Regions from separate parts of the Streptantibioticus cattleyicolor NRRL 8057 genome, predicted to be linked through region 4. Evidence: riboswitches for the same ligand, from Rfam matches in the RefSeq annotation. Region 4 holds a riboswitch; each other region holds the start of a gene.

Region 1 (2,190 bases), 2.2 Mb from region 4:
GGTGCGGGCCACCGCCCAGCGCGAGACGGCCGGCGTCCGCGCCGAGCTGGAGGCGGCGCGCAGGGAGAACGAGTCGTTGCACCGCAAGCTGCGCAGCGTCACCAGCGATCTGCGGCGCGCCGAGGCGGCGGTGCGCAAGGCCGAGGCGGAGCTGGACAAGACCCGCACGGCCGCCGCCGCCGAACTGGCCGCCTCCGACGCCGAGGGGCGGCGGCTGCGCTCCCGGCTGGCCGAGGCCGAATCGGCCCTGGAGGCCGGTCGCCGCGCGGTGCGCGAGGGGCGCAGCCTGGAGGACATGCGGCTGCGGCTGCTGCTGGACACCGTGCTGGACGCGGCCCAGGGGCTGCGCCGGGAGCTGGCGCTGCCGCCGGTCTCCGGCCGTCCGGCCGACACCGTGGAGGCCGTCGCCCCGGGCCGGATGAGCCCCAAGGACATCGCCCGCCGCGCGCTGGCCGAGGACGACCCGGCGCTGCTCGACCAGTTGCTGGCGCTGCCCCAGGCCCATCTGGTGGTCGACGGCTACAACGTCACCAAGACCGGGTATCCGGCGCTGCCGCTGGAGAAGCAGCGGCTGCGGCTGCTGGGCGGGCTGGCGGTGCTCGCCGCGCAGACCGGGGTGGAGATCACCTGTGTCTTCGACGGCGCCGAGCTGTCGGCGCCGGTGCTGCTCGCGCCGCCGCGCGGGGTGCGGGTGCTCTTCAGCAAGCCCGGGCAGACCGCCGACGAGCTGATCCGCCGGCTGGTGCGGGCCGAGCCGCCGGGGCGCCCGGTGGTGGTGGTCTCCACCGACCGCGAGGTGGCCGACGGGGTGGCCCGGGCCGGGGCGCGCCCGGTGGCCTCCCTGCTGCTGCTGCGCCGGCTCTCCCGGGCCTGAGTCCCGCTTATTCCCGCCGCCGCCCGGCCGTTCGGCGGGAACGCCCTGTGAATCGCCCTCAATTTCCGTTTGCGGGCGGCCCGTCCGTTTTCGTATCGGCTGTGATTGCGCTCACAGAAATGGCCCGCGGCGGCCCCGTGGATACGGTGGAACGCCGGGCGCGGACGGATATGTCCGGTACCGTCCTGCGCGCCGCGTAAAGAAGTTGCGATGCGGCGGACTTTTTTCTCCCGGGGATTTGATCCGATCACAATGTGGTCACTAGGGTCTGGCTTCGAACCTCCGCGCAGTCGATCATCCAACCCGGATGACAGTGGGGGTTACCGCCGAGTTCGAGTGCCGGCGTGCGTCACGGGGGGACTGGTACTCGGAGCCGGGGAACCAACATTCCCGGGGTGAATCGGGGTCAGGTCGTGCCGTGCGGCGCGATGGGACCCGGTAGGGCTGCTTCCTGCCCGAACCCGACAGCTCACCCGGTAGGCGGCAACAGGAAGAAGGAGCTCGTCCTCCGTGGCGTCCCACCGTCGTCCCAAGCCGGCCAGCCGCACCCGCGTGACCGTGCTCACCGCAACCGCCGCAGCGGCGGTCGCCCTGTCGTCCCAGGCGGCCCACGCCGACCCCAAGCCGTCCAAGTCCGATGTCAAGGCCCAGGTCGACAGCCTGTACGAGCAGGCGGAGCAGGCCACCGAGAAGTACGACGGCGCCAAGGAGCAGCAGGACAAGCTGCAGCAGCAGGTGAACGACCTGCAGAACAAGGTCGCCCGCGAGCAGGCCACCCTCAACAAGCTCCAGGACAACCTGGGCACGCTGGCGGCCTCCCAGTACCGCGAGGGCGGCATCGACCCGTCCGTCCAGCTCTTCCTCTCCTCCAACCCGGACGACTTCCTCGACAAGGCGTCCACCATGGACCAGTTGAGCGGTCGCCAGGCCGACGCGCTCAAGCAGATCGAGGAGCAGAAGCGCCTGCTGGACCAGGAGCGGGCCGAGGCCACCGCCAAGCTCGCCCAGCTGGACAGCACCCGCAAGGACCTCGCGGACAAGAAGCAGGAGGTCCAGGCGAAGCTCTCCAAGGCGCAGGACCTGCTCAACACGCTCACCCAGCAGGAGAAGGCCCAGCTCCAGCAGGAGCAGGAGCGCTCCAACCGCAGCAACCAGCGCCCCAGCCTCGGTGACTCGCCGGCCGCCTCGCAGCGCGCCGCCGCCGCGCTCGCCGCCGCCGAGTCGGTCATCGGCTCGCCCTACGTGTGGGGCGCCACCGGCCCCAACGCCTTCGACTGCTCGGGTCTGACCTCGTGGGCCTACGCCCAGGCGGGCAT
Region 2 (2,190 bases), 3.2 Mb from region 4:
GCCAAGGCCCTTGCGTCCAAGGCGGGTTGACGACCGCGCCCCGGCTCGCCGATATGCCGTCCGCGCCCCCAAATGCCGCCCGCCCAGGCAGAGTTCACCGCTTCGAGGGACAGGCATATGCATTCGTTGGCGCCCGCGCGGGCCGCGGCGGCAGCATGGGGGCTCCGGCGGCCGGTCCTCCCGGCCGCCGTAGCTTGGCGAGCCGGTGGACAAGGGACGACGACGCGATGGCAGACCATCAGGAAGCTTCCGTCACGCTGCCGAGCGAGCCCGCCTCGGTCTCCGTCGCGCGCGGCTACGTCACCGGGGTCCTCGCCGACTGGGGGCTGCCGAAGGACGCCCCGGCGGCCGACGCCGTCCGGCTCATCGTCTCCGAACTCGCCACCAACGCCATCCGCCACACCGGCGGACGCTCGCCCGACTTCACCGTCGGCCTCCGCCTCGACGAGCACGAGTGGCTGCGCCTCGGGATCACCGACGGCCACCCCCGCCGCCCCCGGCGGCTGCCCCCCGCCCCGGACCGGGACAACGGCCGCGGGCTGCTCATCGTCGCCCACCTCGCGGCCGAAGCCGGCGGTTGCGTGACGGTCGAGCCGACCGCGGAGGGCGGCAAGACGGTGTGGATCGCGCTGCCCTGGCGGACTGCGGCGGCCGGGCCGGAACCCGCCGGCGAGGCGGGCGCGCGGTGACCCGGCCGCCGCTGCCCGCACGGAACGGCGCGGCGGCTCACCTCACCCGGCCGTACCAGACGTCCGGCGTCCAGATCCGCTCCAGCCGCACCCGGGCGCCGCTCTTCGGGGCGTGCCACATCCGGTTGTGGCCGGCGTAGACGCCGACGTGGTAGACGCCGTCGCCGTGGTGGAAGAAGACGAGGTCACCGGGGGCCCGGGCGGCGGCGGCCACGTGCCGGGTCCGCTGGTACTGGTCGGCCGCGGTGCGCGGCAGCGAACGGCCCACCGCGCGGAAGGCGTAGAGCGTCAGCCCCGAGCAGTCGAACCGGGACGGGCCGGTCGCCCCGTACTCGTACGGTGAGCCCTGCTTGGCGGCGACCACCTCCAGCACCCGGCCGGCCACGGTGGCGCCGCGGGCGGGCGCGGGCAGGCCGGGGACGAGGGCCCCGGCGGCGAGGGCGGCGGTGGTCAGGAGCGATGTGGTCGCGGCTCGGCCGAACAGGGCGGGAGAGCCAGACGGTGCAGACATGCGCACCCCTTCGTCCTAGCGCCTGCGAAGGATGGCCTGTCGGGTTCGGGCAGGCGAAGATGCCCGGCCGCTCTCGCGCGGCTTCACCCCAAGGGGCCGCTACCGGTGCGCCCGGACGGCCCCGTCATGATCGGGTCCTCCGCTCCTGCCAAGCTGTGGTGTCGACCTGGCGTCCGGGCGCCGGCAGGACTCGGCGTGCGCCCGGACCGCCCCGCCACCGCGGCGGGGGCTTGTCGTCACCACGGATGATGGCGCACCGATGCCAGTGTCGCCGATCGTGCCGAACCACCCGTGTCGCCGATCCCGGCCGGTAACTACCGCTGGTCACACGCGTGTTGCGGGGCTGAGAAAACGTCAAGGAAGGATGCACCACGGGAGTGGCGAATCCGCCGTACGGTGGAAATCGACTCCGCCCGGGCGGATCACCCTCGCCCCGATGGCGTACGCCCCGGGCCTTCCCGCGGGCCGGCGCCTCACCGCGGCGGCTGCTCCGGAGGGATCGCGGGCCTTCCCGCGCGCCGTTCGCCGTCGAGGACGCGCATGGCCTCCGCCAGCACCCTGGTGTGCAGCTCGTGTTCGCCGCGCTCGTACATCAGCTCGAGCGCGGCCCGCAGTTCCGTGGCCCGGGCCACCAGCGCCTGGGCGGCGCGCAGCGCGGAGTACGTCTGCGTGGTGCGCGCCGGGTTGATCTTCCCGAGCAGGTCGGCGGCTTCCAGATAGCGGTCGATGACCTCGCCCTCGGCCCGGGTGAGGGCGGGCAGCGGCGGCAGTTCGGGGACCACCTCGCTCACCTCGGGCCGGGTGCGGCGGGGGCCTTGCGGCTGCGGGTGAGGTGGTCGACCAGGCCGTACGCGCGGGCCCCGGGGCCGTCGAGGACGGTGGCGCGCTCGATGTCGGCCTGGATCCGCTCGATCGGCCGGCCGGTGTGCTCGGCCAGCAGCTCGGCGGTGCGGGTGCGCCGGCGTTCCATCTCGGCGGCCTGGATCTCCA
Region 3 (2,190 bases), 380 kb from region 4:
CTGTGGAACGTGGAGACCCACATCGCGGCCGACCGGGGGCCGACGAGCTGCTCGACGCGCTCCTTCATCTCCCCGGCGGCCTTGTTGGTGAAGGTGATCGCCAGGATCTGGCCCGGGTGGACATGGCGGGCGGCCAGCAGGTGGGCGATGCGGTGGGTGAGCACCCGGGTCTTGCCCGAGCCGGCCCCGGCGACGATGAGCAGCGGGGAGCCGGAGTGGACGACGGCGGCGCGCTGCTGCTCGTTGAGGCCCTCCAGCAGCGTGGCCGGGTCGACCACCGGGCGCGGCGCCCCGTCGCGGTAGTGGGCGTCCCGGGGCAGGGGCGCGTCGTACCTGCCGCCGAACAGGTCGTCCGGCAGCTCTTCCGGCGCGTGCTCGTGCTCCGGGTCCGGCGGTGGCGGGGGCTCCTCGCCGGCGGGTCCGAGGTCGGCCAGGAAGCTGTCGTCGAAGAGGCTGCTCATCGTCGTACGAGTCTATGCGGCGGCACCGACAGCGCGGGCCCGCTCCGTGGGTCCGGCCGGAGGCGGCGGTGGGCCGGGTGCCAAAGATCACAGAACGGTTTCGGAGAAATCACGTCCCGGCCTTCACATCAGCCACACGCGTTCGCTAGCGTGCTCGATCAGGCGGCCGTCCCCAACTCGGCGAAGGCGTCGAGACGGTACGCCTCCGCTGAGTCCGGCGTGGCCGGAACCGGGGAACCACACGCAGGACTTGGGGTGAATCGGCCGGCGCGTAACCGTGCGCGAGGGCCGTAGGGCGGCCTTCCGAAGCCCGAACCCGACAGCTAACCCGGTAGGCGGTCCACGGAAGGAGCGCCCGCGTTGGCGTCGCACCGCAAGCCCCGTACGCCCCTGTCCCGAACGCTCGCCGGCGCCGGGCCGCGGGCCGCGATCGGGATCACCTCGGCCGCCCTGGCCACCATGACCCTGCTGAGCGAGACGGCGACGGCCGCCCCCGCCAAGCCGCCGCAGCCCTCCATCGAGGACGTGCAGCGCCAGGTCGACTCGCTCAACCACCAGGCCGAGGTCGCCACCCAGCGGTACAACCAGGCCGCGGAGTCCACCGCAGCCCAGCGCCGCAAGGCCGACCAGCTCCTCGACCAGATGGCCCGCGGCGCGCAGCAGATCAACGAGTCACGGCGGGCGCTCGGCCAGTTCGCCGCCGCCCAGTACCGCACCGGCGGCCTCGGCCAGACCGCGCAGTTCTTCCTCGCCGACGACCCGCAGCAGTACTTCGACCAGACGCACCTGATGTCCCGGGAGACGGCCAAGCGGCGGCAGGTCGTCGCCCGGTTCGAGACCCAGCAGGTCACCGCGGCCCGCAAGCGCGCCGAGGCCGCCAAGAGCCTCCAGTCGCTCAGCGACGCCCAGCGCGAACTGGCCGACCAGAAGCGGGCGGTGCAGCAGAAGCTCACCGAGGCGCAGAACCTGCTCAACAGCCTCACGGCGCAGGAGAAGGCGCGGCTCGCGGCGCTGGAGAAGCAGAAGGAGGCCGAGGCGGAGCGCGCCGCCGCCCGCCTCGCCGCCCAGCAGCAGCACGACCAGTCCGGCTCGTCCTCGGACGCCTCGGGGACCTCCGGCACCCCGGCCGGCGGCTGGCGCGACGGCTCGGCCTCCACCCGGGCCGCCAAGGCGATCGCCTTCGCCCGGGAGCAGCTCGGCAAGCCCTACGTGTGGGGCGCCACCGGGCCCAACTCCTTCGACTGCTCCGGGCTGACCCAGGCCGCCTGGCAGGCCGCCGGGGTCTCCCTGCCGCGCACCACCTGGGACCAGGTCAAGGCCGGCACCCGGGTCTCCACCTCCGAGCTGCAACCCGGTGACCTGGTCTTCTTCTACGGCGACATCAGCCACGTCGGCCTGTACATCGGCGGCGGCCAGATGATCCACGCCCCGCACACCGGCACCGTGGTGAAGATAGCCCCGGTCACCGAGATGCCGATCTACGGCGCGGTGCGCCCGGCGTAGTCCGCGGGCGCGCGGACACGACAAGGGGCGCGGACCGTCCGGCCCGCGCCCCTCGTTTCGTTCACCCCTCGCGGCGGATCACGTCCACAGCACCGCGATGAAGATGTTGGCCATGGTCAGCCCGCCGACCGCGCCGACGACGCCCTTGGGCACCCGCTCCTCGTCCCGCTTGACGTAGACCAGGCCCAGGATCACCACCAGGACGGCGATCTTCACCCCGAACTTC
Region 4 (2,190 bases):
TCCGCCACGGCATGCCTCACACGGCGGGATTCCGGGACGCCCGGCCACGACGGGCACGCCCGTTACGACGGCCACGCCGCGACGAGCCCCCGCACACGGCGGCAGGACGCGGCAACCCGCGCCCCTGTCAGGACACCGCCGCGCCGCGCGCCCTCACACCGTCAGGCCACGCTCCGCCAGCCATCCCACCGGGTCGATCGGGGCGCCGCCGTCCGGGCGGACCTCCAGGTGGAGGTGGGGGCCGGTGACGTTGCCGGTGGCGCCGACGCGGCCGATCACGTCGCCGGTGGTGACCTGGCCGGAGGTGCGCACCATCGAGGACAGGTGGCAGAACCACAGTTCGGTGCCGTCGTCGAGGCGCAGCACGATGCGGTAGCCGTAGGAGCCGGCCCAGCCGGCCGAGGTGATGGTGCCGGAGTGGACGGCCGTCACGGGCGTACCGGTGGGGGCGGCGAAGTCCTGGCCGGTGTGGGTGGTGGCCCACAACGAGCTGACCTCGCCGAAGTGGGAGCTGGGGGTGTAGGAGGCGACCGGCTTGACGTAGCTCCTGGCCAGCTTGGCGATACGTTCCGCCTCGGCCTTCCGCGCGGCCTCGGCGACCGCCTGGCGCTTGGCCTCGGCCTCCTCCCGCACCCGGCGGGCCGCGGCCTCCTTGGCCTCGGCCGCCGCCCGCTTCTCCAGTTCGGCCCGCTCGGCGGCGGACTTCTGCTGGTCGACCTGGGCGAGGATGCGGTTGCGCAGCGCCTCGCCGGGGTCGGCGACGGCCACCGGCTCGTCGGCGGCGGCCGGCTGCGCGGACTGCTCCGCGGACTCGCCGGTGAACGCCTGCTTGACGCCCTCCGGCACGAGGTCGGGGACGGAGACGGGCACCGGGGACTTGCCCTGGGCCGCCGCGACGCCGCCGGCGCCCACGGCGGCCATCGCCGCCACGCCGAGCACCGTCGAACCACGGGAGACCGTACGTTGCTTGGGCAGCCGGTGCCGCCCCCGATCACCGTCCCCGGGACCCGGGACCGGGACCGGGTCCGGGGTCACCGCCGGTTCGTCCTGGGCGGGTTCCGCTACGGCAGGCTCCATCGACGCCACTGCTGGCGCACTCCTTTCCTTCCTTCCGCCTACCGGGTTAGCTGACGGGTTCGGAGCAGGAAGGTCTCCTACGGGCCGTCAGAGTCGCCTCTGATCAGCCCGATTCACCCCAGAAGGTGGTTCCCCGGTTCCCACGGCGCGGTGAGCGCGCGGGATTCGGCGACGGCGCACGGTGCCACCGAGTCGGTGACGTTTCCGACCGCGTTGCGTTATCGAACGTTAATAGACTCGGGGTTTGAATCCAAGCCGTTCGCCCGAATCCCCCCTTTGGCTCACCGTGGGCCACCGGGGCATCACTCATCGACCGCCGAGCGCCTTGCCCAGTTCGCCGGGGAGGTCGTCGACGGCCTGCTGTTCGGCGGTGCCGGTGGGGTTGAGCAGGAAGCGGTGGGCCTCGCGTTGCAGTACCCGGCTGAAGGGGACGTAGTGCGTCGAGGCGGGCCGTGCCCGCGCCTGCCGCAGCGCGCACCACAGCACCTCGGTCCACCGCCGCCGTACCGCCGCGGTGACGGCCGAACGCTCCTTGCCGCCCTGCCGGTCGACCTCGACCGAGGACGTGCTGGGGGTGCCGCAGGTGATCCCGCGCGGGTCGTACGCGGAGGTACGGGCGGCGGGGAGTCCGGCGTCCAGCAGGGCGCGTTCGCTGCTGTCGCCGGTGAGGAAGCGGATCAGTTCCCGCGCGTCGTCGGGGTGGTCGCTGCCGGTGGTGACCGCGAGGCTCTGCCCGCCCAGCGCGGCGACGCCGGGCAGCCGGGTCACCCCGAAACCGGTGCCGGGCGGCAGGCCGGCGTCGAGCCGGTTGAAGGCGTACGGCCAGTTGCGCATCAGCATGCCCGCGCCCTGCTTGCCCTGGACGAACATGGCCAGCGAGTCGGACTCGTCGGCGTCGAGCGACCGCTGGTCGGTGGTGCCGCCGACGCCGAGGCCGCGCAGCGCCTCCAGCCCCTTGCGCAGCCCGTTGTCGGTGCCGATGTAGCGCCCCTTGGCGTCGACCAGGTCGGCCCCGGCGTCCCAGAACGCCTCCAGGGTGTTGACGGTGAGCCCTTCGTACTCGCGCAGTTGGGTGGTGTAGATCGGGCGGCCGTGCTGGTTGATCACCGAGAG

Evidence for each region. Region 4 has a riboswitch for cyclic di-AMP ahead of SCATT_RS15955 (M23 family metallopeptidase). Riboswitches for the same ligand answer to the same signal wherever they lie in the genome.
Region 1: it holds a riboswitch for cyclic di-AMP, as region 4 does, so the genes downstream of both, SCATT_RS05865 (C40 family peptidase) here and SCATT_RS15955 (M23 family metallopeptidase) in region 4, are expected to answer to the same signal.
Region 2: it holds a riboswitch for cyclic di-AMP, as region 4 does, so the genes downstream of both, SCATT_RS01595 (C40 family peptidase) here and SCATT_RS15955 (M23 family metallopeptidase) in region 4, are expected to answer to the same signal.
Region 3: it holds a riboswitch for cyclic di-AMP, as region 4 does, so the genes downstream of both, SCATT_RS17430 (C40 family peptidase) here and SCATT_RS15955 (M23 family metallopeptidase) in region 4, are expected to answer to the same signal.

What each region holds. Positions count from the first base shown of each region.
Region 1 is NC_017586.1:1,381,359-1,383,548, reverse strand. Features, by position in the region: gene SCATT_RS05870 (NYN domain-containing protein) at 1-874, shown strand, start outside; cyclic di-AMP (ydaO/yuaA leader) riboswitch at 1,189-1,373, shown strand; gene SCATT_RS05865 (C40 family peptidase) at 1,385-2,190, shown strand, end outside.
Region 2 is NC_017586.1:403,863-406,052, reverse strand. Features, by position in the region: gene SCATT_RS01605 (8-amino-7-oxononanoate synthase) at 1-30, shown strand, start outside; gene SCATT_RS01600 (ATP-binding protein) at 228-689, shown strand; gene SCATT_RS01595 (C40 family peptidase) at 727-1,200, opposite strand; cyclic di-AMP (ydaO/yuaA leader) riboswitch at 1,205-1,371, opposite strand; gene SCATT_RS01590 (hypothetical protein) at 1,674-1,982, opposite strand; gene SCATT_RS01585 (ATP-dependent Clp protease proteolytic subunit) at 1,988-2,190, opposite strand, start outside.
Region 3 is NC_017586.1:3,960,822-3,963,011, reverse strand. Features, by position in the region: gene pcrA (DNA helicase PcrA) at 1-461, opposite strand, end outside; cyclic di-AMP (ydaO/yuaA leader) riboswitch at 658-814, shown strand; gene SCATT_RS17430 (C40 family peptidase) at 822-1,964, shown strand; gene SCATT_RS17425 (hypothetical protein) at 2,043-2,190, opposite strand, start outside.
Region 4 is NC_017586.1:3,580,931-3,583,120, reverse strand. Features, by position in the region: gene SCATT_RS15955 (M23 family metallopeptidase) at 154-1,086, opposite strand; cyclic di-AMP (ydaO/yuaA leader) riboswitch at 1,098-1,258, opposite strand; gene SCATT_RS15950 (extracellular solute-binding protein) at 1,384-2,190, opposite strand, start outside.